Regions from separate parts of the Blautia stercoris genome, predicted to be linked through region 2. Evidence: riboswitches for the same ligand, from Rfam matches in the RefSeq annotation. Region 2 holds a riboswitch; each other region holds the start of a gene.

Region 1 (7,733 bases), 240 kb from region 2:
TTCTGGATTTGTACAGCAGGTATTTGCACACTTTGGATACAGCCTGCCACGTACCAGTGATGCACAGGCTGGTTCAGGAAGAGGAATTACCTATTCTGAATCCCGTGCCGGAGATATCATTGTATATTCCGGACATGTAGCAATCCTTACCGGAGACGGCGGAATTGTACATGCTTCCAACAGCAAACCATATCCACAGGGCGGAATTAAATATTCATCTAATGCGCTTTACAGACCATACATTGCAGTCAGACGTATTGTAGAGTAAGAAAAATACATAGATTGAGAGATAGAAAAGGGATTTATACATTCGTTTGTATAAATCTCTTTTTTGATTCATAAATAAAAAATTTTTTGCGTGTTGCAAGTGGAAACTCACTGCCTTTAGGTGACGAGTAGTTGACTGGAAAATATATAATAGAATAAAAAAGTCAAAATAGTAAAGTTTTAAGTAAAATTTTTGAAAGCATCTTAAAAAAAATTGCATTATAATAAACTTAAACGAAAAAGGTTTAAATAATAAGGAGCGAATGAAAATGGGATTGGAAAAATATGTATTAAATGGAAATCCAATGTGCTGTGCGGCAAATGTAGTAAGCGGTGAACATTATCGAATTTCAATGCTGACCACTGCGTTAGTACGCTTAGAATATAGTGAAAATGGAGAATTTGAAGACCGTCCGACACAGATGGTAGTGAATCGTGATTTTGCACCGACAGAATTTAAAGTAAGTGATGTAAATGGCGAACTTCATATTTACACAAAAGATTTAGAAATTCATTATGATAAGAAAGAGTTTACTCCGGGAGGCTTAATGATTCGTGTAGCCGGAGGAAAATCCAATGAAAGAGTGTGGCATTATGGAGAAGCACCAAGAGATTTGCTTGGAACTGCTCGTACGTTAGATGAAGCAGATGGAGCCATTCCATTAGAACATGGAATCTTATCAAAAAATGGATTTTCTTTAATTGATGATTCTAAGACAATGGCATTGAAGTCAGATGGAACAGTGGAGCCTAGAGTCGGAAATAAGAAAGATATTTATTTCTTTGGATATGGACACCGCTATCTGGAATGTCTGAAAGATTTCTATTATTTATGTGGAGAGACGCCATTACTTCCAAGATATACATTTGGAAACTGGTGGAGTCGTTATCATCGCTATACAGAAACCGAATATAAAGACTTAATTGAGCGGTTTGAAAGAGAAGAAATTCCATTTTCTGTGGCGGTTGTGGATATGGACTGGCATCTGGTAGATGATGTAGACCCGATTTATGGAAGTGGCTGGACAGGCTATACCTGGAATAAGAAATTTTTCCCAAATCCGAAGGAATTTATGGGATGGCTGCATGAGCATCACATGAAAATTACATTAAATGTACATCCGGCAGATGGAATCCGTGCTTATGAGGATGCTTATGAGAGAGTTGCAACAAAGATGGGAATGGATCCGGAAAAGAAAGAACCGGTATTGTTTGATGTGACAGACCCGAAATTTATGGAAGTATATTTTGAAGAATTACATCATCCGATGGAAGAAGAGGGTGTTGATTTCTGGTGGGTAGACTGGCAGCAGGGAACGGTAACAAAAGTTCCGGGACTTGACCCGTTGTGGATGCTCAATCATTATCATTATCTGGATAATAAATGGAAAGGCACAAGACCGCTGACATTTTCCAGATATGCAGGACCTGGAAGCCACCGTTATCCGATTGGATTTTCAGGGGATACGGTGATTACCTGGGAAAGTCTTCAGTTTCAGCCGTATTTTACAGCAAATGCGAGCAATATTGGTTATGGCTGGTGGAGTCATGATATCGGAGGTCACATGATGGGTTATCGTGATGATGAACTGACCGCAAGATGGGTACAGCTTGGTGTATTTTCTCCGATTAACCGTCTGCATAGTACAGATAATCCGTTTAATGGAAAAGAGCCATGGAAATATAATAAGATTGTAGAATCTGTTATGAAAGCGTTCTTAAAACTGCGACATGCGCTTGTTCCGTATCTGTATACCATGAATTACTGTGCCAATAAAGAGGGCAAACCGCTTGTTATGCCAATGTATTATTTAGAGCCGGAGAGAGAAGAAGCTTATCAGGTACCGAATAATTATTATTTTGGCAGTGAACTTATGGTTTCTCCGATTACAGAGAAAATAGATACAAAAACTCAGCTTGGAAAAGCAAAGACATGGCTTCCGTCCGGAGTCTGGTATGACTTTTTTAATGGAAGAAAATATGAGGGTGGACGTATGGTTCAGTTGTTCCGTGGAATCGAAGAAATTCCGGTACTGGCAAGAGAAGGTGCAATTGTTCCACTGAAAAATATGGAAGTATTTGATAATGACACGGATAATCCAAAATCTTTGGAAATAAAAATTTTCCCTGGAAAGACTGGAAGTTTTACTTTAAGGGAGGATGAAGGAGACAGTGTAGAAGAAAGCTGGGTAGAAACAAAGCTGGAAAAAGCACAGGAAGAAGGGAAAGACTGCTTTATCATTCACACTCCACAGGGAAATACAGAGGTACTTCCAGAAAAACGATGCTGGAAACTGGATTTTGTAAAAATAAAGGAAAATACAGTAAGCGTGCTGGTAGATGGAAAAGAGACGGCATATAAAGCAACAGTAGAGAAAAATGGTATGTGTATAGAAATAACAGAAGTGCCGGTAAATGCAGAGATAAAAGTAGTATTTGAAAATCCAATCGAAGAAAGTTTGGCAGACCTTGCCCAGGAAGCTTATGAGATTTTAGAAAAAGCACAGATTTCTTATAATTTAAAATCAGATTTGTATAATCTTATTAAAGAACAGCAAAAAGGAGCGATTGCAACATTAGCTTCAATGGAATTAGAGCCGGCGATGTTTGGAGCACTGTGCGAGATTTTAACAGCAGAAAAATAAAAGAGAAATAAATTGTTTTTTGTATGCCGTTCTCTTATAATAAAAGCAGATAAACGAAAGGACGGATTTTTTATGGCAATGAAAGATAAGATGCATACAGGAGAATTGTATCTTCCGGGGGACGAGGAAATCTTAAAAGAACAGGAAAAATGTCTGGAACGCTTGTATGAGTTTAATCAGACCCGCCCGTCAGAGGGAGAAAAACGTCAGCAGATGTTAAAAGAAATGTTGGCAGAACTTGGCGAAAACTGTTATATTGAACCACCATTTCATGCAAACTTTGGTGGTCGTCATGTTCATTTTGGAAATAATGTGTATGCAAATTTTAACTTTACTGCAGTAGATGACACCCATATCTATGTTGGAGATTATACCATGTTTGGACCAAATGTTACACTTGCGACAGCGGGACATCCGATTTTACCGGAACTTCGCAAGCAGGCTTATCAGTATAATATGCCAATTCATATCGGAAGAAACTGCTGGCTTGGGAGCGGTGTCTGTGTAATGCCGGGAGTAACAATTGGAGACAATACAGTAATTGGTGCCGGAAGTGTAGTAACCAAAGATATTCCGGCAAATGTGGTTGCTTATGGAATACCGTGTAAGGTGATAGGAGAAATCAATGAGCATGACAAGGAATATTATTTCAAAGATCGGAAAATAGAGCTGTAATCATTATTCGAGGAGACCAAAAGTCTCCTCTTTATATTTAATACACGATTATTTTTGCAAGTGAATCTCGTTTTGCTTCGGTCAACTGATAGAAGGAATCCAATAGCTGAACCTGAAAAGACCCAGGAGCCATTGTCTTTTTTGCGGCGAGTTCTCCGGCAATTCCAAATTCAACAGTCGAAGTCAGAGCGGCGTTAAAAGCATTTGAGGCAGAGGCAAGATAGGAAGCACAGACCATCCCAAGCATACAGCCGGTTCCGGTAATATTTGCCATAGCGGGTGAACCATTTTGGACAAAGAAACACTCATCTTTTGATACAATCATGTCTTCTTTTCCGGTGATGAGAAAAACTGTATTCCATTCATCGGCTTTTTTCTGAAAGAGTTTGGTCAGTCTATTTCGATTTTCGTCGGTGATGGAATCTTTTTCTCCGGCGTCGATTCCGACAGCGTGGGATTCTTCCTCTATCATGGCAAGCAGTTCTGACATATTTCCCTTTAAAACCGAAGGGACATGAATTTTCAGTAATTCTTTTGCAAAATTTTTTCGAAGCGTACTGCATGCAGTTCCGACAAGGTCAAGAAGCACCGGAATTTCTTTTTGTACCGCAGTCTTTAACGCAATCGGCATGGCTTCCATTCTTGCATCAGTAATATTTCCAAGATTTAAAGCAAGAACCTGTGCAGTGCTTGTAATTTCAGCAACTTCAAGCGGGTGTTCTGCCATAATCGGGCGTGCGCCGGAGGCAAGAACGATATTTGCACAGTCATGGATGGAAATTGGATTGGTAATGCAGTGAATCAGTGGTTTAGTGAGTCGATTTTGTTCTTTTAGATTTTCTAACTTTTTTATCATAAACTTTTGCTCCAAGATTTCTTTGAAACTCGGCAAGAACACCTGCCTGACTTAAGGTTTTTAAGAAGAACCAGGCAACTGTTCCGCCCATTGTCGTAGCAGCTAAAAACATTGGGGTATAGTAAAATGCGGTTAAACCGCCTCTTCCCATAAGAATTGCCATAACAGGGTAAGAAACCAGAGAACCGATAATTCCGGTTCCAAAGATTTCACCTAAGACAGCGCAGATGATTTTACCACCGGAAGCCCGATAAAAGACACCGGATAAAAATGCTCCAAATACGGCTCCGGTTAAGGCAAGCGGAGGAATTCCCATCATCATCATACGGATGATTCCGATTAAAGTTGCGCATAGAAGGGAATACCAAGGTCCAAGAAGCACGGAGCAGACAATGTTAATAAAATGTGCAGTCGGACACATTCCTTCGATTCTTAGAATCGGAGAGATGACAACACCGATGGCAACTAACATGGCAAGCATAACCATGCGAAGTAAGTGAGAATGTTCTGTTTTCATAAAGCGTATCCTTTCTTTATTTATAAAAATTTTTTGAATAAAGTAAAAATGCCCTGGATTTGGAAATCCGGAGCAGATATGGTTAAAATTATAAATTCTTATGATTTCCTACGCTGGTATTATCCAAATCAGGTGCGGTCGAAGCTAATATCTTCCTCTCAGCCTGTCACACAAGCTCCCGTATTGTTTCTACTTAAATCGTAAAAAGATTATCACAATAGAAATGTAAAGTCAACTTGTATTCTGAAAACACAGGTATTATACTTATAACAACTCAAAAAGTAAGAAAATAACAGGAGGATCAGAGGATGTTTCACTTTAATTATTATGCACCCACACAGGTAGTATTTGGAAAAGACACAGAAGAAAAGACAGGAGAACTTGTAAAGGCACAAAACTGTAAAAAAGTTTTGATTCATTACGGAAGTGGAAGTGTAAAACGGACGGGATTGTTAGACCGCGTAAAACAGGCATTGGAAAAAGAAAACCTTGCATATACAGAACTGGGCGGAGTGGTTCCGAATCCAAGACTTTCGCTTGTAAAGGAAGGAATTGAACTTTGCAAAAAAGAAGGTGTTGATTTTATCCTGGCAGTCGGCGGAGGAAGTGTCATTGACTCTGCAAAGGCAATCGGATATGGAGTTGCAAATGGTGGTGATGTATGGGATTTTTATTCTCATAAAAGAAGTGCGGCAGGCTGTCTGCCAATCGGTGTTATTTTAACCATTTCAGCAACAGGAAGTGAGATGAGTGATTCTTCTGTTATCACAAATGAAGATGGATGGATTAAAACCGGATATCACAGTGAATACTGCCGTCCGAAGTTTGCGATTATGAATCCGGAACTGACTATGACGCTGCCGGATTATCAGACTGCATGCGGATGCACCGATATTTTAATGCATACAATGGAGCGTTATTTTACCAAAGGGGAAAATATGGAGCTGACAGACAGCATTGCCGAAGCATTGATGCGTACAGTGATTGAAAATACAAAGATCTTAAAAGAAAATCCAAAAGATTACAATGCCAGAGCTGAAGTAATGTGGGCAGGAAGTCTTTCTCATAACGGCTTAACCGGATGTGGAAATGGTGGAAATGATTTTGCAACACATGCACTGGAACATGAACTTGGCGGTATGTATGATGTGGCACATGGAGCAGGACTTGCAGCACTTTGGGGAAGCTGGGCCAGATATGTCTATAAAGAAATTCCGGAACGTTTCCACAAATTTGCAGTGCGGGTAATGGGACTTGAAGATACCGGAGATGCAGAGGAAATGGCAGTGCATGGAATTGAAGCAATGGAGGCATTTTTCCGTGAAATAAAGATGCCGACCAATCTTCGTGAGCTGGGGCTGACTCCGAGTGAAGAAGAATTAAAAGAACTGGCACATAAATGCAGTTTAAATACAGGCGGACATAAGGGCTCTGCAAAAGTATTATATGAGGCAGATATGCTGGCAATCTATGAAATGGCAAAATAATAAGGAATGAAACGTATGAAGGGTTTATTATTTCCGACATTAAAAAATTATAAAAAAGAATACTTAAAAAAAGATATTTTTTCAGGAATTATTATGGCAGCGGTGTCGATTCCGATTTCGATGGGATATGCACAGATTGCAGGACTTCCGGCAGTCTATGGACTTTATGGTTCGGTCTTTCCGATTTTATTCTTTGCACTGTTTTCTACTTCAAAACAGTTTATCTTTGGTGTAGATGCTGCACCGGCAGCGATTGTGGGAGCAGCACTTGTTTCACTTGGGATTGAGAGTGGAAGTAAAGAGGCAATGCAGTATGTGCCTGTGATTGCGCTTTTAACCGGACTATGGCTGTTGTTGTTTTATTTTCTAAAAGCCGGCAGGATTGTAGATTTTATTTCAACACCGGTTATGGGGGGATTTATCAGCGGAATTGCACTTACGATTATTTTAATGCAGATACCAAAGATATTAGGAGGTAAGGCAGGTTCAGGAGAATTACCGGAACTTGCTCACCATATTTTTGAAACCTGTAAGGAAATTAACTGGTTGTCAGTTGCACTTGGAGTCGGAGCGTTGGTTTTTCTTCGGCTGGCTGGGAAACTGATTCCGAAATTTCCGATGGCAATTGTGATTATGGCGGTTGGAGTGATAGCAACGTTGCTATTTCATGTGGATGAACGAGGAGTAGTTTTGCTTGATGCAGTAGAGAGTGGTCTTCCGAAATTTCATATGTTTCAATTTGCAGGGATTGACTGGACGCAGGCGGCAGGGCGAAGTCTGATGATAGCTGCGGTTATCATGTCAGAAACCTTATTATCAGAAAATAATTTTGCTTTAAAAAATGGATATAAGATTGATGAGAATAAAGAAATTTTGGCCTGCTCAATGGGAAATCTTGCGGCTGCGTGTGTGGGTTGCTGCCCGGTAAATGGAAGTATTTCAAGAACTTCAATGAATGAGCAGTATGAAGGGAAAACACAGGCAGTTTCGATTACAGCAGGTGCAGTGATGGCAGTTGTTTTAGTCTGTGCAACCGGTTTTATCGGTTATCTTCCGGTGCCAGTGTTAACTGCGATTGTGATTTCAGCACTTATGAATGTGGTGGAATTGCATCTGGCAATTCGCTTATTTAAAGTAAGTCGGAATGAATTTTATATATTTGTAGCAGCGTGCATCAGTGTTTTGTTTTTGGGAACCATTTATGGTGTTGTAATCGGATTGTTACTTTCTTTTATAGCAGTTGTGTTACGAGCAACCAATCCGCCTCGTGCTTTTTATGGTATGAT
Region 2 (7,733 bases):
TAAATAAAGATTCCGAACCAGAAAGTAAAAAAACGATTGTAGAACCATGGAAATGTCCGTATCACAACGGAAGAATGTGTATGGAAATCATCAGGAGGACAAGCAAATGATTCACAGCCAGTATTATGTAGAACAGGCAAAACTGGAACGCTTACAGGAAAGAAAAAACAGAAAAAGCGATTTTTATAATGGAGTTTTTGACCGGTACGAAGACCCGGTTTTAACAAGAGACCATGTGCCGGTAACATGGAAATATGATATTAACGAAGAGACAAATCCATACTTTATGGAACGCCTTGGAGTTAATGCAGTGATGAACTCCGGTGCAATCGAGTTAAATGGAAAATATTATCTGGTTGCACGTGTGGAAGGCGCAGACCGCAAATCTTTTTTTGCAGTAGCGGAAAGTGAAACAGGTGTGGATGGATTTAAGTTCTGGGATTATCCAGTGGTACTTCCAGATACCTGTCCGGAAGAGACGAATGTCTATGATATGCGTCTGACCAAACATGAAGACGGATACATCTATGGTGTGTTCTGTTCAGAAAGTAAAGATAAAGAAAATCCAGATTTATCTGCAGCGGTTGCAGCAGCTGGAATCGTAAGAACGAAAGATTTAAAAACCTGGGAAAGACTGGATAACTTAAAAACTCTTCATTCTCCACAACAAAGAAATGTAGTGCTTCATCCAGAATTTGTCGATGGAAAATATGCATTTTATACTCGTCCGATGGATGGATTTATCGAAACCGGAAGTGGCGGTGGAATCGGATTTGGTCTTTGCGAAGATATCGAACATGCGGTGATTGATGAAGAAAAAATTATCAGTCGAAGAGTTTATCATACTTTGACAGAATCCAAAAATGGTGCTGGTGCAGTTCCGATTAAAGGAAAGAAATGCTGGATACACATTGCACATGGTGTAAGAAATACCGCAGCAGGACTTCGTTATGTATTGTATGTATTCGGAACAGACTTAGAACAGCCGGACAAATTAATTGCACAGCCATCCGGAGTGTTCTTGGTTCCGCTTGGAAAAGAAAGAGTCGGTGACGTTTCAAATGTTGTATTTACAAACGGTGCCATTGCAAAAGAAAATGGAGATGTTTATATTTATTATGCATCATCTGATACCAGAATGCATGTAGCTACCACAACAATTGATAAATTAGAAGACTATCTGTTTTCAACTCCGCAAGACCCGCTTCGTTCCCCGGACTGCGTAAAACAAAGATGTGAACTGATTGAGAAAAATCTTAAATTATTAAACAAATAAGAAATAATGAAAAAATAACGGTACCAAAAATTTGGTACAGAAAAAAGGAATGAGAAAAATGGGCAGCTTATTTGGAAGAATCAAAGACAATACAAAGGACATGAATCGAAAAGAAACCGTACAATATATTTTTACCTATTATTGGTACCATATGTTAGGCATTCTTGCAGTCCTTGCTCTCTTGATTTTCCTGGTTGTCCATTTTGCATTTCCAGAAGAAAAACCGTTTTTTAAATGTGCCTTGGTGAATCAGAAAATTGATTCAGACAGGGATGTAGTTTTATCAGAAGAATTTGCCACATTTTCAGGTCTTGATGCAAAAAGAATCGTATTTGATTCAGACTATGTGATTTCTTATAAGAAAACTGAAGAAAAACAGGATGCAGGAAATGAAAGCGGATTTGATAAATTTTTCTTCCAGTGGTCTAAGGGAGAATTAGATGCAGTGATTCTGACAAAAGACTTTCTGAAATACTGCACCAGTGTTGGCGGAGAGTATTACTCTGCCGATGAATTTGAGATAAAAGACTTGAATCGCTGTGAAGCTGGAGGAACAAAAGCAACTGATTTAACTGGTACAAAACTGGAAAGTGAGCTTGATGGAACAGAGAAAGAAGACCTTGTGCTTGTTTTTCAGGCGACCGGAATCCACAAAGAAATGTGTCAGAAATATATTGATTGTTTAAGTGAGAAATGATAGAGGCGGATAAAAGATGAGTATTTTAAAATTGAAACCAAGCTGTAAAGATTATCTGTGGGGTGGTCATAGACTGGCAGAAGAGTATGGTGTAAAATATGATGGAAAGGTACTTGCAGAAGCCTGGGAGCTTTCCTGTCATTCGGACGGGCCATCTTATATTGCAAATGGAATGTATGCAGGGAAAACACTGCAGGAATATATCGATATCAAAGGCAAAGAAGTGCTTGGACTCAACTGCCGAAGATTCCGAGATTTTCCTATTTTGACAAAATTTATTAACGCAAAACAAAGTCTTTCCGTACAGGTGCATCCAAGTAATCGTTATGCGTTGAAAAATGAAGGCCAGTACGGAAAAACAGAAATGTGGTATGTCATGGATGCGGATCCGGGTGCCTATTTGTATTATGGTTTTAAAACAGAAATCAGTAAAGAGGAGTTTGCAAAACGAATCGAAGAAGACACATTACTTGAAGTATTAAATGCAGTTCCGGTACAAAAAGGAGATGTGCTTTTTATTGAATCCGGAACCATTCATGCAATTGGCGCAGGCATTTTGATTGCTGAATTTCAGCAAAATTCGAATGTGACTTATCGTGTGTATGATTACGGCAGAGTGGGAAAAGATGCAAAAAAACGAGATTTACACATTGAAAAAGCACTTGCTGTAACCAACCGTGTTCCGATTATAAAAGATAAAAGCAGTTATCCACATGTTGCAGACTGCGCAGCACTTGGAAATGATGCCGGAATGATTGGAGCTGCAAGTTTGCTTTAAGATTAAAACAGGAACAGGAGTGAAAATAATGGCAAAAACAGAAGTTAAATTTCCAGAAAACTTTGTCTGGGGCGCTGCAACAAGTGCTTACCAGATTGAAGGTGCCGTGACAGAAGATGGAAAAGGGGAACACATCTGGGATGTATATACAAAAGAACTAGGAAAAATCTACTCCGGACATACAGGAGAGGTTGCATGTGACCATTATCACAGATACAAAGAAGATGTACAGCTAATGAAAGCAATCGGTTTAAAAGCGTATCGCTTTTCAATTGATTGGTCACGTGTACTTCCGGAAGGATATGGTAGAGTAAATGAAAAAGCAATCGCATTTTATAATGCACTGATTGATGAGTTGCTGGAAAATGGGATTGAACCTTATATTACGCTGTATCATTGGGAACTTCCTTATGAGATTTATAAAAGAGGAGGTTGGATGAATCCGCAAATTGTGGAGTGGTTTGGAGAATATGCAAAGCTTGTCGCAGAGCGTTTTAGTGATCGAGTAACACATTTCTTTACCTTAAATGAACCACAGTGTTTCGTAGGACTTGGCTTTCTTACAGGAGAGCATGCGCCGGGTGTAAAAGCACCGTTAAGAGATACGTTTGAGATGGCACATAATGCATTAAAAGCACATGGGCGTGCAGTGCAGATGCTTCGCGCTTATGGAAAACAAAAGCTGACGATTGGATATGCTCCGACTTCTTCTGTCTGCTATCCTGAGACTAACCGTCCGGAAGATATTGAAGCCGCAAGACAGATGTACTTTTCCATGCAGGAAGATGACAGTAACTGGACCTGGAATGTAGCGTGGTGGTCTGACCCGGTACTGCTTGGACATTATCCGGAAGAAGGCTTGGTTCGTTATGAAAAATATCTTCCGAAAATTACAGATGCAGATATGAAATTAATTTCTGAACCAATTGATGTCTATGGACAAAATATCTATAATGGCTGCGCTTATCGTATGGGAGAGAATGGAAAGCCGGAGGCCGTTCAAAGATATGAAGGTTTTCCGAAAACAGCGATACAGTGGCCGGTTACTCCGGAATGTTTATATTGGGGACCAAAATTCTTATATGAAAGATATCAAAAACCAATTTATATCACAGAAAATGGTTTATCTTGCCATGACGTGATTTCACTGGATAGAAAAGTGCATGATCCGAATCGAATTGATTTTCTTGGAAGATATCTGCATGAACTAAAAAGAGCTGCAACAGAGGTGGATATCAGAGGATATTTCCAGTGGTCATTGATGGATAACTTTGAATGGGCAAAAGGTTATTCTGACCGATTTGGACTTGTGTATGTGGATTATCGTAATCAGCAGAGAATTCTAAAGGATTCGGCGTATTGGTATAAACATGTCATTAAGACAAATGGGGAAGAAATATGAAGGAAATAAAAAGTCCATTTGAAACAGTAGAGTCAGAGAAAATAAAGCTGGGTCGCTTTACACTTGTACAGGATAAAGTACGGGTGAAAAATCAGATCCGACCTTATGATTATCTTGAAATGATTGAAGGAGTAAGTATTCTTCCGTTTCATGGAGAAAATATTATTACGCTGAAGGAATATCGTTATCCAATCCGCTTGTGGCAGACGGAGCTTCCGGGAGGACTGATAGACCCGGGGGAAACAGCAGAGCAGGCAGCAGTACGTGAATTGAAAGAAGAAACGGGATATGAAGCAGAAGAGGTGATTCCGCTTGGAGATTTTTATCCGTCGTTTGGTTCGACGAATGAGAAAATCCATCTTTTTGCAATTTGTTGTGGAAAGCAGGGGGAGGAATCTTTGGACCCGGCAGAGGTGCTGAAACTTCATGAAGTCTCGATAGAAGAATTTAAAAGAATGGTGGCATCAGGTGAAATAAAACATGGAGCAGGGCTGGCAGCCTGGGCAAGATGGATGAGCCGGTAGAAAAATAAAATTTTGAAGAAAGTCATAAAAACGTAAAATAAAATCTTGAAGAAAGTCATAAAATGCGAGATTGAAATCTTGAAGAAAAGCATATAACAAATTATTGGAGTGGAAAAGGCTTTACCTCGATCGTAAGAACGATGAAGGAAGATGGCAGGTGCGATAGATTATTATATCAGTTGCACCTGCTATTTGGGTTCAAGGGAAAAATAGCATCAAAAACTTGTATTTTCAAGATAAGGGTGTATAATAAAATTGTTATAAAAAGCGGGGTGCTTGCGTAAGCAGGCTGAGAGTAAGCGGATGCTTTAACCCAGAACCTGATTTGGGTAATGCCAACGTAGGGAGATAATGAATCACAGATATGTGTTTTAGATGCAGGAATCTTTCGTTGGGTTCCTGCATTTTTAAAATACATTGAAAGATTCAAGGCATAACAGCGGCAGATTGGGGGCACCACCTTTTGTCGCTCTATAAAATTAATGCAAAGAACAAGGAGGAAAAAATGATGTACACAGCATTAACAATTGCTGGAAGTGATTCCAGTGGAGGCGCCGGCATTCAGGCAGATATTAAGACAATGACCGCAAATCGCGTGTATGCGATGAGTGCGATTACGGCGTTGACTGCTCAGAATACAACTGGCGTAACAGATATTATGGAGGTAACACCAAAATTTTTGGCAGAGCAGCTTGATAGTATTTTTACAGATATTTATCCGGATGCGATTAAGACAGGAATGGTTTCTTCAAGTGAGCTGATTGAAACCATTGCAGAAAAACTGACTGAGTATCACGCAAAAAATATCGTAGTAGACCCTGTTATGGTGGCAACCAGTGGGGCAAGACTGATTAGTGAAGATGCTATCAGTGTATTGAAAAGTAAACTATTACCGCTTGCAACAGTGATTACTCCAAATATTCCGGAAGCAGAAGTTCTTTCTGAGATGGAAATTAAATCAGAAGCAGATATGGAAAAAGCAGCAGAGCTTATTTGTGAGAAATTCGACTGTGCAGTTTTATTAAAAGGCGGACATCAGTTAAATGATGCGAACGACCTGCTTTTTCAAAAAGGAAAAGCGCCGGTATGGTTCCATGGAAAGAGAATTGATAATTCTAATACACACGGAACCGGCTGCACTCTTTCTTCAGCGATTGCGTCAAATCTTGCAAAAGGAAGAGATTTGGAAACTTCCGTAAAATATGCAAAAAATTATATTTCCGGCGCACTTGCCGCTATGCTTGACCTTGGAAAAGGAAGCGGACCGATGAATCATGCGTTTGCAGTCAAAGGAGAGTACGAGGGATGAGTGAAAAGAGAACTTCCGTTTTTTCAAACGGACTGATTTGGTTTGGTGCAGGGGTATCTTTAGCTGAAATCCTGACCGGTACTTATTTTGCACCACTTGGCTTTGGAAAAGCAATGGCAGCGATTTTACTGGGACATCTGATTGGCGGACTTATGATGTTTGCAGCGGGAATGATTGGTGCAAAAGAACGTAAAAGTGCCATGGAAACAGTAAAAATGAGTTTTGGTGAAAGGGGAAGCCTTTTATTTGCCATTTTAAATGTCTTACAGCTTGTGGGTTGGACTGCAATTATGATTTATGACGGTGCACTTGCAGCAGATGGTGTGCTACATACCGGCATTTGGATTTGGGCGATTATTATCGGTGTTCTGATTATTGTATGGATTCTGATTGGGATTACAAATCTTGGTAAATTAAACACCGTTGCAATGACTGCACTTTTTATCTTATCGTTGGTACTTTTTAAAGTTATCTTTTTTGGAAATGGAAGCATGCCGGCAATTGTAGATGATGGAAGTCTGACATTTGGAGCCGCAGTAGAGCTTGCGGTAGCAATGCCGCTTTCCTGGCTGCCACTGATCAGTGACTATACAAGAGAAGCAGAAAAACCATTTGCAGCGACATTTGCAAGTGTAGTTGTTTACAGTCTGGTCAGCATTTTTATGTATATGATTGGTATGGGAGCAGCTATTTTTACAGGTGAATATGACATTGCGCAGATTATGTTAAAAACAGGATTTGGTATTGTGGGACTTTTAATTATTGTATTTTCCACAGTCACAACAACCTTTTTGGATGCTTATTCCGCAGGAGTTTCTAGCGTATCGATTTCCTCTAAAATTCAGGAAAAATGGGCAGCAATTGTAGTAACGATAATTGGAACAATTGCCGCAATTGTGTATCCAATGGATAACATTACAAATTTCTTATATCTGATTGGTTCTGTGTTTGCACCGATGATTGCAGTGCAAATTGCAGATTACTTTATGTTAAAAAAGGCAGATGCCCAAAAATCTGCATTTCAGTGGAGAAATCTGGCGGTGTGGCTTGTTGGTTTTGTGATTTATCGTCTGCTGATGCAGGTAGATACACCGGTGGGAAACACATTACCGGATATGGTGATTACAGTTGTGCTTTGTGTAGTTGTAGAGAAAATTGCAGAAGCAGTGAAAAGCAAGTAAAATAAAAATAGAATCAAGATAGAACAAAAACCTTATTGAGTTAAAAAAACGGAAGCTCAATAAGGTTTTTTGAAAAGAATCATGTAAGTGTCAAACGTATCATTGCTGACGACGGTATTCTCGTGGCGTCATATGAAATTCTCTTTTAAAGAGTCGATTAAAATATGAAAGATTATCAAAGCCGGAAGAGACTGCAATCGTCAAAACAGAATCATCGGTCGAAACTAAAAGTTTTGCCGCCATGCTCATTCGATAATGATTGAGATACTGGGTAAATCCCATATTCATATGTGTTTTAAAAAACTTCATGAAATGAGATTTGCTGTAATGAATGAGATTTGCCATATCTTCAATGTTTAAAGGCTCGTTGTAATGTTCTTCGACATATTTTAAAATGGTTTTCAGTTTATCCATATGTTTTTGGTGAGACTGAGAAGGCTGTTTTAGTGTCTGCTGATTGGAAACGAGAAAGAACATAAGCTGGAAGAGCCAGCCTTTGACTGCAAGCTGATAGCCTTTTGGTCTGGAATCGCAGAGATTATCGATTTTTCGGATGCATCCGGAAA
Region 3 (6,998 bases), on a different contig from region 2:
ATTCCCTCGTTGTTTTCATGCCCCCGATTGCAAACACCGGGATTTCCACCTCATCGCACACTTCTTTTAAAAATGCCGTTCCTCTCGGTTCAAGTCCCGGTTTACAGGTTGTCGCAAATATATGTCCGGCTGTCACATAAGAAGCACCCAGCTTTTGCGCTTTTTTTGCATCTTCTTTGCTGTGTGTAGAAACTCCCGTCACTTCAAACTTCTGTGCAATCTCAGGGTTTGCTTCTAAAACAGCAAGCGGAACATGAATTTTCGTGCATCCGACTTCAAGTGCCGATTCCGTATAAGTATGTGCAATACAACTTACCTTATGCTCCTCGCAAATCTTTTTTACCGAAAACAAAAGTGCTGTATATTCACTTTCTGAAAGGTCTTTTTCACGCAGAATCACAGCATGAGGCTGATTCATGCAAATTCTTTTTATCTGACACAAAAACGCTTCTCTGTCTCGGCAGAGTTTTCGGTTCGTAACTGCTATTACCTGTTCTTTATACATAAACATAGTCATTCATAACCGGCTGAAGTCCTTCATCAAGAAGTGCCTCATAGACTTCTTCCACACTTCTTCCATCCGAGATTTCAAACTGGTCATCTCCTTTATTCTCAATCTCTTCTACGTGTTCTCCGATTCCCGTGCTGACTCCTGCTGAAATCTTTGTTGCTGCAATATTGACCAGATTATCCCTCACACGGGAGCACTCTCTGGTTGATACCGTAATACTCGAAAATGGCATAAACAGGCGGTAAGCACATACTACCTGAAGCAGCTGTGGTTCATGGACATCCATCGGATTAATCTTGTCATTATTGATAATCGGACGCAGTCTCGGACAGGAAAATGCAATTTCTGCGTGTGGATATTTTCTCTGAAGCAGATACGCATGCATACCTGTTGCAAACGCATCTTTTCTGAAATCATCCAGACCAAGCAAAGCGGCGAATCCAACACCTCTCATTCCACCTTTTAAGGCACGTTCCTGCGCATTTAAGCGGTATGGGAAAATTCGTTTATGACCTGCAAGATGCAGCGTTTCGTACTTATCCGAATTATAGGATTCCTGGAATACGGTTACATAGTCTGCGCCACATTCATGCAGATAAGCATACTCATCAGAATTCATCGGATAAACCTCAAGACCGATTACTTTAAAATATTTTCTTGCGATTTTACAGGCTTCTCCTATGTATTTCACATCCGAATATTTTCGACTTTCTCCAGTCAAAATCAAAACTTCCTGAAGTCCTGTTTTGGCAACTGCTGCCATCTCTTTCTCGATTTCCTGTGCATTTAATTTTGCGCGGTTAATTTTGTTATGGCAGTTAAATCCACAATAAATACAAAAATTTTCACAGTAATTTGCAATATAAATCGGTGTAAACATATTGACACCATTTCCAAAGTGTTTTTCTTTTTCTGCCTTTGCAGCCTGTGCCATCTGCTCTAAATACGGCAGTGCTGCCGGTGATAACAGTGCCGCAAAATCTTCCGGAGTACGGCTTTCATGCGCAAGGGCACGTTCTACATCCTTTGCGGTATATTTCTCATAGTCATACTCATTCATGGCATCAATGACCTGTTTCTGCACATCGGACTCAAGCACTTCCATTCCTTTTAAATAAGTCATGTGGTCGATACGGTTTTTCTTCTGCCACTCTTTAATTTCATCATTTAAAATACTCTCATTTACATGGTTTTCTGTACTCATCTTTTTTCTCCCCCCGCTCTTAATCCTGTAAAAATCCGGTAAGCGGAGAAGATGCACTTGCTCCTTTTTCCATGACACGTCCCATACCTGCCAGATAAGCGGCTCTTCCTGCTTCAATTGCTTTCTTAAATGCCTCTGCCATCGCCGGAATGTCACCTGCTGTTGCAATTGCAGTATTTGCCATAACTGCTGCTGCCCCCATTTCCATTGCCTCACATGCCTGAGATGGTTTACCGATTCCTGCATCTACAATAATCGGTAAATCAATTTCATCAATTAAAATCTGAATAAATTCTTTTGTGCAAATTCCTTTATTTGAACCAATCGGAGAACCAAGAGGCATTACACACGCTGCACCGGCATCCCGAAGTTCTCTTGCCACATTTAAATCCGGATACATATATGGCATAACGACAAATCCCTCTTTTGCCAGAATTTCCGTTGCCTTGATGGTTTCATAGTTATCCGGAAACAGATATTTTGAATCATGGATGACTTCGATTTTTACAAAATCTCCACAGCCGAGTTCTCTGGAAAGTCTTGCAATACGCACTGCTTCTTCTGCATTTCTTGCACCCGATGTATTTGGAAGCAGCGTAACATTTTCAGGAATGTAGTCTAAGATATTTGCCATTCCTCCCTCATTTGCACGTCTCAGTGCCAATGTAATAATCTGTGCTCCTGCTTTTTCCACTGCTGCTTTGATTAAATCCAGGGAATATTTTCCTGAACCTAAAATAAAGCGAGACTCAAATGTATGTCCCCCAAGTGTAAATGTATCATTATTCATTTTGTTTTCCTCCATCTGGTTTTCTATATCCTATTTTTTCTTATTTTATTTTCTTTTTAACTTTCTTTTTATCTTCTCTATTTGCCTCTGATAATCAGTTCTGTAATCAGATTTGCCTGATGTGCTGCACAGATTGCAACTCTCGGTGCCATAAGCCCTCTTCCCTTTACCGGTTCGGTATGCGCATCCCCACATAAATAAAAATGCTCATTGATTTTTCTTGTCACAATCTCGTTGCTTCTTCCATAGCCTGCCATGCCGGAGCCGGCGACTAAAATCTTATCCGGATAATATTCTCCTACTCCGCTGACTAACATTGCTTTTGCTTCCGGACGGTCGAATGCTTCGCAGATAATGTCTTCATTGTGAAATAAAGTCCCTACATTTTCATCGGTCACTCTCACACAGTCTGTCTCTACCTCAAGGTATGGATTGATTTCCCGAAGTTCCTCCAAAAGTGCTTCTGTCTTGTATCTGCCAATATGTTCCATGCGATACTGCTGACGGTTTAAATTCGTGATATCTACTCTATCAAAATCAATCAGATGCAGATGTCCCACACCGATTCTGGTAAGAAAAAATGCAATGTTTGAACCAAGTCCGCCAAGTCCTGCAATCGCCACTTTTGCCTCATCTAATTTACTTTGAACTTCCTCCGAATGACGTTCAACAAGCGCCTCCCTGATTTCTTCTTTTGTTAACATCTCAGCCTCCTCCTACAAAACTTACAACTTCTAAGACGTCTCCATCTGTTGTTAATGTTTCAGCTAAATGCTTCTTTGGAACAATCTTTCCATTACACTCTACCGCTACACGAGTCAGGTTGTAACCCATCTGCTCTAAGAGCTGTGCAATGGTGGTATTCGGAACAAAATCCCGCTCTCTTCCATTTACTTTAATCATTCTAAACTCCTCACTTTCTTGATGTACTTTCTTAATTTTCCTGTTTGGCATTTTGTAGAACATGTTTTTTATTTTTCATGACAAAACTTTTTAATGAAATAAAAAAGAGTTCACGAAAGAAATACACCCGCGGTGGTGCACCCCTTCATGAACTCTCATTCAATCACTTGGTATTACTTATTCAATTGTCAAATAATTAAAAAGCATCGTACCCTCAGAATCTTTCTGTGCTTGATTATGAGGATACATAAAAAAACGGGAGGTGCCAACTTCTGACATTTCCCGCAACATTTCATACGTCTGTCCCTACGTTGGCATTATCCAAATCAGGTTATGGGTCGAAGTTCTTAACTTCCTCTCAGCCTATCAAATAAGCTCCCCTTGTTTTTACCACTTTACTGTACGATATTCTTGCGTATTTGTCAAGTATATTTTTTCAGACTTTGAAACGATATCCAACACCCCAGATTGTCTCAATATACTGTGGTTTTGCTGTATTTAATTCAATCTTTTCACGAATCTTTTTAATGTGTACGGTTACTGTCGCAATATCACCAATGGATTCCATCGCCCAGATTTCTTTAAAGAGTTCGTCTTTTGTAAAGACACGGTTTGGATTCTGTGCAAGGAAGGTTAATAAATCAAATTCTTTGGTTGTGAAGTTCTTCTCTTCTCCATTAATCCAGACACGTCTTGCTGTCTTATCAATCTTTAAGCCGCGGATTTCGATGATATCATTTTCCTGTACTCCGGTTCCAATCAGGCGTTCATAACGAGCCAGATGGGCTTTTACCCTTGCAACCAGCTCACTCGGGCTAAACGGTTTTGTCATATAATCATCTGCGCCAAGTCCAAGACCACGGATTTTATCAATATCATCTTTCTTTGCAGAAACCATGATAATCGGTGTGTTTTTCACATTTCGGATTTCACGACAGATTTCAAATCCATCTACTTCCGGAAGCATTAAATCAAGGATAAATAAATCATACTCTCCCTCTAATGCCTTTTTTAATCCGACATCTCCGCGGTTTTCGATTTCCACTTCAAATCCGCTCAACTCCAGATAATCCTTCTCTAAATCAGCAATTGCCTCTTCATCTTCAATAATTAAAATTTTACTCATTTACTGATAAACCTCCTGGTATTTTCTTAAAACAAAGTACATGACTGTACCAATATTTTCCTTGCTGGTTGCCCAGACTTTTCCTCCATGATCCTCCATAATTTTCTTTACAATCGAAAGACCGATTCCACTTCCGCCTTTAGAAGAATTTCTTGACGCATCTGTTCGGTAGAACCGTTCAAAGATATTTGGTAAATCTTTTGCTGAGATTCCTTTTCCGTTATCTTCGATTTCTACCTGAATAAAATCTCCGACATCTTTTACTCTTAAATTAATTCGGCGTGCTCTGGTGCTGTCCATATATTTCAAAGAATTGCTGGTAATGTTATTAATCACTCGCTTAATCTGTTCTGCATCCGCAATAACCAGCACCTCCGGTCCTACATAGTTTGAATAGTTAAACTCTACCCCTTTTGATTCAAGTTCCATTCCAATTTCTTCTGCACAGTCATTAAAAAATTCGGTTACGGAAATCTTGTTAAATGTATATGGAATTCGGTTAGTGTCCATCTTTGTATAAAATGTAAGCTGATTAATCAGACGATCCATATCGTTTGCCTTATTATAAATCGTATGGATATATTTATCCATTTTTTCCGGTGTATTGGCAACACCATCCATGATTCCCTCCACATAGCCTTTAATTGCTGTAATCGGCGTCTTCAGATCATGGGAAATGTTGCTGATTAACTCTTTGCTTTCTTTATCGAACTGAACTTTCTCTTCGGATGTCTCTTTTAAACGCTGACGCATTTCTTCAAAATCCTGACACAAGTCCGAAATTTCACTCACACCTTCCGGTGTAATCGAAAAATCAAGGTCTCCATCTTTAATCTTCTGTGTCGCTGTACGCAGTTTATCAAGCGGTGCAATGACTCCACGGTAAATCCACCAGGTCAGTCCAAGACCGGTAAGAATCAAAATCACCACTACAGAAATCATCATATTTTTTATCAGTGCCTTTAACTGCGGCAGAGTTTTTAAAATACTTGACACAATAAAGACACTGCCCTGTGTTCCATCTGGTTTTTCAAAATTAATCTGTTTCACCAGTGCCTGTACTGTTCCTCCCAGATAAAGTCCATCATTATCCTGTGCATCAATGGCTTCTTCGGAGTTCTCATCTTCAATTGAGGCATAAGGAGGCAGCCGTTTCACAAGTTCACTTGAATAATTTTCATTTCCATAATAGATAATTTGGTTTCCTTCTCTTACTAAGAGATAGGAATGTACTTCCTTTAATCTGCCATTGATTCGATTTAAATAATCTTCATTCTCTAATTCTTTCGTATCTTTTTTTGCCGTCTCCCTCAGCTCTTCTGCAATGTCATCGGTCATGCTGTTAATCACTTCTGCCGTATTAGAAAGTGAATCATAAGAGGCATTTTCAATTCCATATTGTTCTTCCATCACATTTAACTGATGCTGGCTGAATGCCCAAAATGCAACACTTGCGCAGATTAGCGGTTCGAGGATAATAACAAAAAAGGAGATAACGATTCTTGTTTTAAGTTTCATTGCTCCTTTTTCTCCTTTCCTGCCTGTTTTTTTAGTGTTTATCCCATTCCAAAACTTAAGATAAAATTTTTATAACGATAATTATAACATAAACCTCTTCTCTTTCTTGAAAATATTAATAAAACAAGTCTAAACTTTCTATAAATTGCTTTTTGTGCAAGCACAACCGCAATTTATACTTTTGACACTTACATCATATTATATCACAAAAAAACAGGAAATTTTTCATATTTCTACAAAAAACTCCCTGTTATTCTTATCTATTCTCCACTTTTTTTAGTGAATCTTAGAAATTTCTTTTATTAATCTTCCAGATATTTTTTCAGTTCTTCTACTTTATCCAGTGCTTCCCATGGCAGATTTAAGTCATTTCTTCCGAAATGTCCGTAAGCGGCTGTCTGTTTGTAAATCGGACGACGTAAGTTAAGCATTTTGATAATTCCTGCCGGTCTTAAGTCGAAGTTTTCACGAACGATTTCTGTCAGTCTCTGGTCGGAAAGTTTTCCTGTTCCAAAAGTGTCAACCTGGATAGAAGTTGGATGTGCAACACCGATCGCATAAGAAAGCTGAATTTCACATTTCTTTGCAAGACCTGCTGCTACCATATTTTTTGCAACGTAACGTGCTGCATAAGCTGCAGAACGGTCTACTTTTGTACAGTCTTTTCCGGAGAAAGCTCCACCACCGTGACGAGCATATCCACCGTAAGTATCTACGATAATTTTACGTCCTGTCAGACCACTGTCTCCGTGAGGTCCACCGATTACGAAACGTCCTGTCGGGTTGATGAAGAATTTTGTATTTTCATCTACCATTTCTGCCGGAAGAATCGGGTCAAATACATATTTTTTGATATCTTCATGAATCTGTTCCTGTGTTACTTCCGGGTCATGCTGTGTAGATAATACAACCGCATCGAGACGCATTGGCTTGTCATTTTCATCAT
Region 4 (7,733 bases), on a different contig from region 2:
GAAATATGGAATTGCATTTCAGACGAAGAAGTGTTGTGTAAGAAGAGGCGAGTTGTCATAATTTATACCGGATGTATCCCAAAAATTGATGAAACAAAATATGATGAAGTCTGGTGGATTGTCCGTTCCCCAGACTCAACTCCCACAACAGAAAAGCTGGTGCAGGAACTGAGTCCTTCAAAGGAAGTATTTAAAGCATACAGAAAGGCGTTCCACCTTGGAATCTTTGATGAAGAATATTTTCAAACCGTTTATGTACCTCATTTTTTAGACGACCTTGTAAAGAATCAAAGCGCGCTAGAGAAGCTTGGATGGTTGTGTGAAAAAAGCAGAGAAAAAAATATCATACTGGGATGTTACTGTGAGGAAGAAGCGCTTTGTCATAGAAGCATTATAGCGGGAATATTGCTTGGAATGGGAGCAAAAATAGAAACGAAAGCAGAGTATATCAAATATTTTAACCAAATCAAGTAAGTCCCCTGCTTCAATTGCGAAAAGCAATAAGCAGGGGTGGGGACTTGCTTGTATCAGGAGGGGGCAAGCCCCTTCTGATAAGCTGCGTAGCAGCTATTTGGTTATGAGCAAGTAGCGAAGCGGATTGCGAATATCCACATGACAACAATGGAGTTTTTGGTTTGAGCCAAAAACTCCATTGTTGTCATTTTATCAGTTGTAGTATCATTCATCGTAAATATTTACAATTTCCCCATCTAAGATACGGTTCATATTTTTTACAGCACAGAAGTTTCCACACATACTGCAGGTATCTTCTTTTTCCGGTTTGGCTTCGGCGCGGTAGCGTCTTGCTTTTTCCGGGTCAATACAGATATCAAACATTTCCTCCCAATCTAATTTCTTTCTTGCAAGGCTCATCTGGTGATCCCATTCGATGGCACCTTTTACGCCTTTTGCAATATCAGCGGCATGTGCTGCAATTCTGGAAGCGATGATGCCTTCTTTTACGTCATCAAGGCTTGGCAGACGCAGATGCTCTGCAGGAGTTACATAGCAAAGGAAGGAAGCTCCGGATGCGGCAGCGATTGCACCACCGATTGCAGCTGTGATATGGTCATAGCCTGGAGCAATATCTGTTACTAAAGGTCCGAGCACATAGAAAGGTGCACCCTTGCAGATGGTTTTCTGGATTTCCATATTTGCGGCAATCTGGTTCATTGGCATATGGCCAGGACCTTCTACCATAACCTGTACGTCTTTTTCCCATGCCCGTGCAGTCAGTTCGCCTAAAGTAACAAGTTCTTCAATCTGGGAGATATCAGAAGCATCTTTTAAACATCCTGGACGGCAGGCATCTCCAAGACTCATAGTGATGTCGTATTCACGACAAATGTCAAGAATTTCATCATAATGTTCATAGAATGGGTTTTCTTCACCGGTCATTTCCATCCATGCAAAAATGATAGAACCACCACGAGAAACGATATTGGTAAGACGACGGTTTGCTTTGAAACGTCCTGCGGTGGCTTTATTGATACCACAGTGAATGGTCATAAAGTCAACTCCATCTTCCGCATGCATACGCACGATATCAATCCATTCTTTGGAAGTGATTTCTTTTAATGGTTTGTGATAATAAACAACTGCGTCATAAATCGGAACAGTACCGATCATAGCCGGACATTCTTTGGTAAGACGTTTACGGAAGGTGCGGGTATCTCCGTAAGAGCTTAAATCCATGATAGATTCAGCCCCCATTTTGACTGCATTGTTTACTTTTTCGATTTCCATATCCATGTCTTTCCAGTCTCTGGAAATTCCAAGGTTTACATTGATCTTAGTTTTGAGCATAGAACCGATTGCGTTTGGTTCGATTGAAGTATGGAGTTTGTTACAAGGAATGATAACCTGGCCTTTTGCCATATATTCCATTAATTCTTTGACATCCATGTTTTCTTTTTTTGCTGCGATTTCCATTTCTTTTGTGATAATGCCTTTTCTTGCGGCATCCATCTGTGTTGTGTATTCCATGATTACGGTTGATTCTCCTTTCGCATTTAGATTGATAAGCTTTTGTTTGAAGACGTTTAGCTAATAAAAAAAGGTGCACCCCCGACAGGTACACCTTAATCATTCACATAAAATATGCTTCCTACGCCGGCATTATCCGTATCAGGTTCATAGGGTCGAAATCCGTTCGTATTTCTTCTCAGCCGACGCGTCAGCTCCCCTTTTCTTTGTTTTTTATATCATATCGTCTATTCTGATATTTGTCAAGCATAGATATAAGACCACTGTTTTAAATCTTTGATAAAATCTTCAACAGCCTGTTCATTTGTCGCCCAAGAGGTGCAGAAACGAAGACAGGTATGGTTTTCATCCGGTTTGCACTGGAAAGTTGTGACATAATTCTCATTGATTTTTTTGGCGAATTCATTCGGGAAAATCGGGAAAAGCTGATTGGTAGGTGAATCGCATAAAAATGGAATCTTGCAGTCGATAAAGCCTTCTTTTAAACGCTGTGCAAGTGCCACACTGCGTTTTCCAAGTTCGAGATATAAATTATCCTGGAAAAGTTCTTCAAACTGTACGCCAATCATCCAACCCTTGGCGAGAATCGCACCACGCTGTTTCATATTAAAACGGAAATGGTCTTTTAAATCATCGTTTACTAAAATGAGTGCTTCACCAAACATTGCTCCGTTTTTTGTACCGCCAATATAAAAGGCATCGCATAAATCCGGCAGATCTTTTAAGGTCAGCTGTGTTTCTTCTACAGCAAGTGCCATGGCAAGACGTGCACCATCGATATAAAGATACAGATTATGGCGTTTGCAGAACTGATAAAGTTTCTCAAGTTCTTCTTTTGTGTAGACGGTTCCGAGTTCGGTTGGGAGAGAAATATAGACCAGACGAGGTTCTACCCAATGCTCATTTTCGTGCTGTTTTAAGACCGGACGAATCAGGTCAGCAGTCAGTTTTCCATCGGTACAAGGAATAGAGAGCACTTTATGTCCGCTTGCTTCGATCGCTCCGGTTTCGTGTGTATTAATATGACCGGTATCCGCACTGATGACTGCCTCATAAGGGCGCAGAGCATGCGAAAGAAACGTAAGATTTGTCAGCGTTCCTCCGGTAATAAAATGAATATCAACTCCATAATTTTCCAGTGCTTCCTGGATTTTATCGCGGGCATTATCGCAATGCTCGTCTAATCCGTAAGAATTATTCTGGTGGTAGTTGATGGTTTCAAGTGCGCGAAGAATATTTGGATGTGCTCCTTCGCTGTAATCATTCTGAAAACTGTACATAATAAAAATCCCCTTTTTTCAACAACATCTTTCATCTCATTCTAACACAATTTTCGTAAAAAGAAAGTGAAAAGATTTAGAAGAGAAAATTAATTGACGATGGACTGGACAATTTCGAGTTAGTTGTGGTAAAATCCTAAAATAGATGATAAACAGGGGCGGAAGTACTGAAAGTGGAACTTTCGTCCCCTTTTACCGTGCTATACAAAATGTACTCTTGGAGTCTTTAAACATTTGTTTTGGAAAGGAAGTAATTGAAGATGACAAAAATTGATATTTTTTCAGGATTTCTTGGAGCAGGTAAAACAACATTAATCAAAAAGTTATTAAAAGAGGCATATAAAGGCGAGCAGGTCGTTTTAATTGAAAATGAATTTGGTGAAATCGGTATCGACGGCGGTTTCTTAAAGGAAGCAGGAGTAGAAATTCGTGAAATGAACTCCGGATGTATCTGCTGCTCTTTAGTTGGTGACTTTGGAACTGCTTTAAAAGAAGTAATCGCAAAGTATGAACCACAGCGTATCGTAATCGAACCATCAGGAGTCGGAAAACTTTCTGATGTTATCAAGGCTGTTCAGAAAATCGAAAACGAAGTTGAAATCAAATTAAACAGCTTTACAACTGTAGTGGATGCAACAAAATGCAAAATGTATATGAAAAACTTCGGTGAATTTTTCAGCAACCAGATTGAATATGCCGGAACTGTTATCTTAAGCAGAACGGATAAAGCTTCCGAAGAAAAAATTGCAGCGGCACTTGAGATTATCCGTGGACTGAATCAGACAGCAGCAGTTATCACAACTCCGATTGAAAAACTTTCCGGAGAAAAGATTTTGGATACAATGGAAAATAACCGCTCTTTGGAAAAAGAATTAATGGATGAAGAAGTTTGCCCGGTATGTGGTGGACATCATGCTCATGAACATCATCACGACCACGACCATGAAGAGTGTGGATGCGGACATGACCATGACCACGAACATCATCACGACCACGACCATGAAGAGTGTGGATGCGGACATGACCATGATCATGAACATCATCACGACCATGACCATGAAGAATGTGGATGCGGACATGACCATGATCACGAGCATCATCATGATCACGACCATGAAGAATGTGGATGCGGACACGACCATGACCATCATCATCACCATCATGCAGATGAAGTGTTCACAAGCTGGGGGAAAGAGACAACAAAGAAATATACAAAAGAAGGAATTCATGAGATTCTGGAAGCACTCTCTAACCATAATGACGAGTACGGAATGGTACTGCGTGCAAAAGGTATGGTAGAGGGCGAAGATGGACAGTGGATTTACTTTGATATGGTTCCGGGTGAAGCAGATGTACGTGAAGGTGCACCGGAATACACCGGAAGAATCTGCGTCATCGGTTCTAAGATGAATGAAGCAAATCTGGCCAGATTATTCGGTCTTGCATAATCAAGATACGAGAGAAAAATAACAATACAAATAAGCTTAAGGTGTGAGTGTTGAACTGAAGTTTTGACACTCACATCATGATATTTAAGAAAGGTTATAAAAAATGGACGAATTTAAAGTACCGATTTACCTTATGACAGGTTTTCTTGAGAGTGGAAAAACATCATTTTTGAATTTTACACTCGCACAGGAGTATTTTCAGATTGATGAACCGACCCTTTTAATTCTCTGTGAGGAGGGTGAAGAAGAATACGATAAAAAAGTGCTGAAAAAAAGCCGTACTTCTGTAGAAGTAATCGACAGCATTGAGGAACTGACCACAGAGCGTCTGGTTGCTTATGATGCATTTTATAATCCGGGTCGCGTTATCATTGAATACAACGGAATGTGGCAGGTAAGCAAATTAGAAGAACTGACATTTCCGTCTGGATGGGGAATCGAACAGCATATTGTGACAGTAGATGCAAGTACCTTTCAGGTATACCTTAACAATATGAAATCCCTGTTTATGGAAATGGTAAGAAATGCAGATTTAGTATTATTTAACCGTGCAGATACCGAACTTCCGCTTGCAAATTTCAGAAGAAGCATTAAAGTTGTAAATCCGGGTGCAGAACTGATTTTTGAAGATGAAGAGGGTGAAATCGAGGATATCTTTGACGGAGAAATGCCATTTGATGTCAAGGCCGAGACGATTGAAATTCCAAATGAGGATTATGGAATCTGGTATCTGGATGCGAGAGACCATGCGGATACTTATAACGGAAAGAAAGTTTCTTTTACCGGAATGGTGTTAAAATCCAGAGAATTTGCTAAAAATGAATTTGTACCGGGACGTATGGCAATGACCTGCTGTGCAGATGACACCACATTTTTAGGATTTGTCTGCAAGAGCGATGAAGCACGTCATCTAAAAACCGGAAAATGGGTGAATGTCGTAGCCAAAGTGAAATATGAATTTGTACCGGCTTACGGTGAAACAGGTCCAGTACTCTATGCGATTTCTGTGGAAGAGACAGAACCGTTAAAAGATGAACTGGTATATTTTAGTTAAGGAGCTGATATGTATTTAATAGTAGGACTTGGAAATCCAGGAAAACAGTATGATAAAACCCGCCACAATATGGGATTTGATACCATTGATGAATTGATAGACCGTCATCGGATTGCCGGATCTGGAATCGACCGGAAAGCGATGTATGGCAAGGGAGTGATTGCCGGAGAAAAAGTCATTCTTGCAAAGCCGATGACCTATATGAATTTGAGCGGAGAAGCAGTCAGGGAATTAATCAATTATTATAAAATGGATGCAGAGACAGAACTGGTTGTCATCTATGATGATATTGATTTGGACCCGGGACAGATAAGAATCCGTAAAAAAGGCAGCGCCGGTGGACACAATGGAATCAAAAACATTATTGCCCAGCTTGGAACCCAGAATTTCTATCGAATTAAAGTAGGAGTCGGAGCAAAACCAAAGGGATGGGATTTGGCAGATTATGTACTGGGACGTTTTGATAAAGACGAACGTGTTCTGGTCGATGAAGCAATCAAAGAAGCTGCCGATGCAGTAGAATTAATTTTAGCAGAGGGCATTGAAACTGCCATGAACCGTTATAACGCAAAAAAGAAATAGGAATGAAATAAATAAATTGAGGGAGAAAACATGCAGGCACTTTTGCAGCCACTTTCAAAACTTGGTGAATACGAAGAAATTAAAAACAGAATAGAGAAAAATCGTGGAATTTTACAGCTTGCCGGATGTATTGATTCGCAAAAAGCGCATGTCATTTACGGACTGGGGCAGGAAAAGAAGAACCGTCTTGTCATTGCGGAAAATGAATTAAAAGCAAAAGAGTTGTACGAAGATTTGAAATTTTACTATCCGGATGTTTTTTATTATCCGGCGAGGGATTTAATTTTCTTTGAAGCAGATATTCATGGAAATCTGCTCACAAAACAGCGGATGCAGGTAATTGCAGCACTTTTGGAGAAAAAGAGTGTGACGGTGGTGACAAGCATCAGTGGCTGTATGGATTATCTTCTTCCGATTTCCGTACTTAAAAAGCATGTCCTGCATTTTAAAAATGACAGTGTGCTTGATACCGAAGCACTCAAAAAAGATTTGATTAATATGGGATTTGAGTACAATGCGCAGGCGGAGACCCCGGGACAGTTTGCCATGCGTGGTGGAATTGTGGACATCTTTCTTTTAACCGAGGAAAATCCGGTGAGAATCGAGATGTGGGGCGATGAGATTGATTCTATCCGCAGTTTTGATGCCGAAAGTCAGCGTTCCATTGAAAATCTGGACGAGATTACCATTTATCCGGCAGAAGAGATGATACTTGATGATTCGGTTTTGGAAAAAGGTCTGATATCCATTGAAAAAGAGCGGGATAAGACGATACAGGCATTTCGGGATGCCTTTTTGCCGGAAGAAGCCGGACGTATCAAAAATATGGTAAATGAAGCAGTCAGCGCAATGCGGGAATTTCATGATTTTTCATCAGCAGAACATTTTATCCGATATTTTTATAAAGAACCGGTCACTTTTTTAGACTATTTTGAGGAGGAGGATACACTCCTTTTTTTAGACGAAACAAATCATCTTTTAGCAAGTGTGGAAGCAGTGGAAACGGAATTCCGTGAGAGCATGAAGCACCGCCTTGAAAAAGGTTATCTTCTGGCAGGACAGACAGATTTATTATGCGGGAAAAAACTGCTGATTCATAAAATTAATCAGAAAAACGGCATTGGAATCTGTACGATGGAACAGCAGAAAGAGGACTGGCAGATAAATGATTCCTTTTATCTGACAACCAAATCGGTAAATTCGTATAATAACAGTTTTGAACTTTTAATAAAAGATTTGAAAAACTGGAAAAAACGGGGATATCAGGTGTTGCTGTTGTCCGGTTCAAGAACAAGGGCGAAACGTCTGGCACAGGATTTATTAAATGAAGGCTTGACGGCGGTTTATACGGAGGATAGAAATCGTGAAATCCATGAGGGTGAG

What was found. A riboswitch is a leader RNA that binds a small molecule or an ion and turns the genes downstream of it on or off. The one in region 2 is predicted to bind thiamine pyrophosphate.
Region 1: it holds a riboswitch for thiamine pyrophosphate, as region 2 does, so the genes downstream of both, thiW (energy coupling factor transporter S component ThiW) here and thiD (bifunctional hydroxymethylpyrimidine kinase/phosphomethylpyrimidine kinase) in region 2, are expected to answer to the same signal.
Region 3: it holds a riboswitch for thiamine pyrophosphate, as region 2 does, so the genes downstream of both, thiS (sulfur carrier protein ThiS) here and thiD (bifunctional hydroxymethylpyrimidine kinase/phosphomethylpyrimidine kinase) in region 2, are expected to answer to the same signal.
Region 4: it holds a riboswitch for thiamine pyrophosphate, as region 2 does, so the genes downstream of both, thiC (phosphomethylpyrimidine synthase ThiC) here and thiD (bifunctional hydroxymethylpyrimidine kinase/phosphomethylpyrimidine kinase) in region 2, are expected to answer to the same signal.

The regions. Positions count from the first base shown of each region.
Region 1 covers NZ_BAAHYF010000002.1:738,245-745,977, forward strand. Annotated here, with positions in the region: gene ACYQ2D_RS13180 (C40 family peptidase) at 1-268, shown strand, start outside; gene ACYQ2D_RS13185 (glycoside hydrolase family 31 protein) at 537-2,912, shown strand; gene ACYQ2D_RS13190 (sugar O-acetyltransferase) at 2,985-3,587, shown strand; gene thiM (hydroxyethylthiazole kinase) at 3,625-4,443, opposite strand; gene thiW (energy coupling factor transporter S component ThiW) at 4,397-4,960, opposite strand; TPP riboswitch at 5,049-5,152, opposite strand; gene ACYQ2D_RS13205 (iron-containing alcohol dehydrogenase) at 5,269-6,447, shown strand; gene ACYQ2D_RS13210 (SulP family inorganic anion transporter) at 6,463-7,733, shown strand, end outside.
Region 2 covers NZ_BAAHYF010000002.1:495,208-502,940, forward strand. Annotated here, with positions in the region: gene ACYQ2D_RS12065 (AGE family epimerase/isomerase) at 1-110, shown strand, start outside; gene ACYQ2D_RS12070 (glycoside hydrolase family 130 protein) at 107-1,276, shown strand; gene ACYQ2D_RS12075 (hypothetical protein) at 1,335-1,973, shown strand; gene ACYQ2D_RS12080 (type I phosphomannose isomerase catalytic subunit) at 1,990-2,751, shown strand; gene ACYQ2D_RS12085 (GH1 family beta-glucosidase) at 2,780-4,153, shown strand; gene ACYQ2D_RS12090 (NUDIX hydrolase) at 4,150-4,677, shown strand; TPP riboswitch at 4,936-5,042, shown strand; gene thiD (bifunctional hydroxymethylpyrimidine kinase/phosphomethylpyrimidine kinase) at 5,186-5,986, shown strand; gene cytX (putative hydroxymethylpyrimidine transporter CytX) at 5,983-7,167, shown strand; gene ACYQ2D_RS12105 (AraC family transcriptional regulator) at 7,267-7,733, opposite strand, start outside.
Region 3 covers NZ_BAAHYF010000001.1:1,695,989-1,702,986, forward strand. Annotated here, with positions in the region: gene ACYQ2D_RS08195 (thiamine phosphate synthase) at 1-517, opposite strand, end outside; gene thiH (2-iminoacetate synthase ThiH) at 498-1,715, opposite strand; gene ACYQ2D_RS08205 (thiazole synthase) at 1,735-2,505, opposite strand; gene thiF (sulfur carrier protein ThiS adenylyltransferase ThiF) at 2,583-3,209, opposite strand; gene thiS (sulfur carrier protein ThiS) at 3,211-3,408, opposite strand; TPP riboswitch at 3,694-3,800, opposite strand; gene ACYQ2D_RS08220 (response regulator transcription factor) at 3,845-4,534, opposite strand; gene ACYQ2D_RS08225 (sensor histidine kinase) at 4,535-6,052, opposite strand; gene metK (methionine adenosyltransferase) at 6,355-6,998, opposite strand, start outside.
Region 4 covers NZ_BAAHYF010000001.1:1,668,708-1,676,440, reverse strand. Annotated here, with positions in the region: gene ACYQ2D_RS08105 (PD-(D/E)XK nuclease domain-containing protein) at 1-61, shown strand, start outside; gene ACYQ2D_RS08100 (DUF488 family protein, N3 subclade) at 34-474, shown strand; gene thiC (phosphomethylpyrimidine synthase ThiC) at 679-1,986, opposite strand; TPP riboswitch at 2,087-2,197, opposite strand; gene ACYQ2D_RS08090 (threonine aldolase family protein) at 2,229-3,266, opposite strand; gene ACYQ2D_RS08085 (GTP-binding protein) at 3,527-4,714, shown strand; gene ACYQ2D_RS08080 (TIGR03943 family putative permease subunit) at 4,818-5,768, shown strand; gene pth (aminoacyl-tRNA hydrolase) at 5,778-6,350, shown strand; gene mfd (transcription-repair coupling factor) at 6,381-7,733, shown strand, end outside.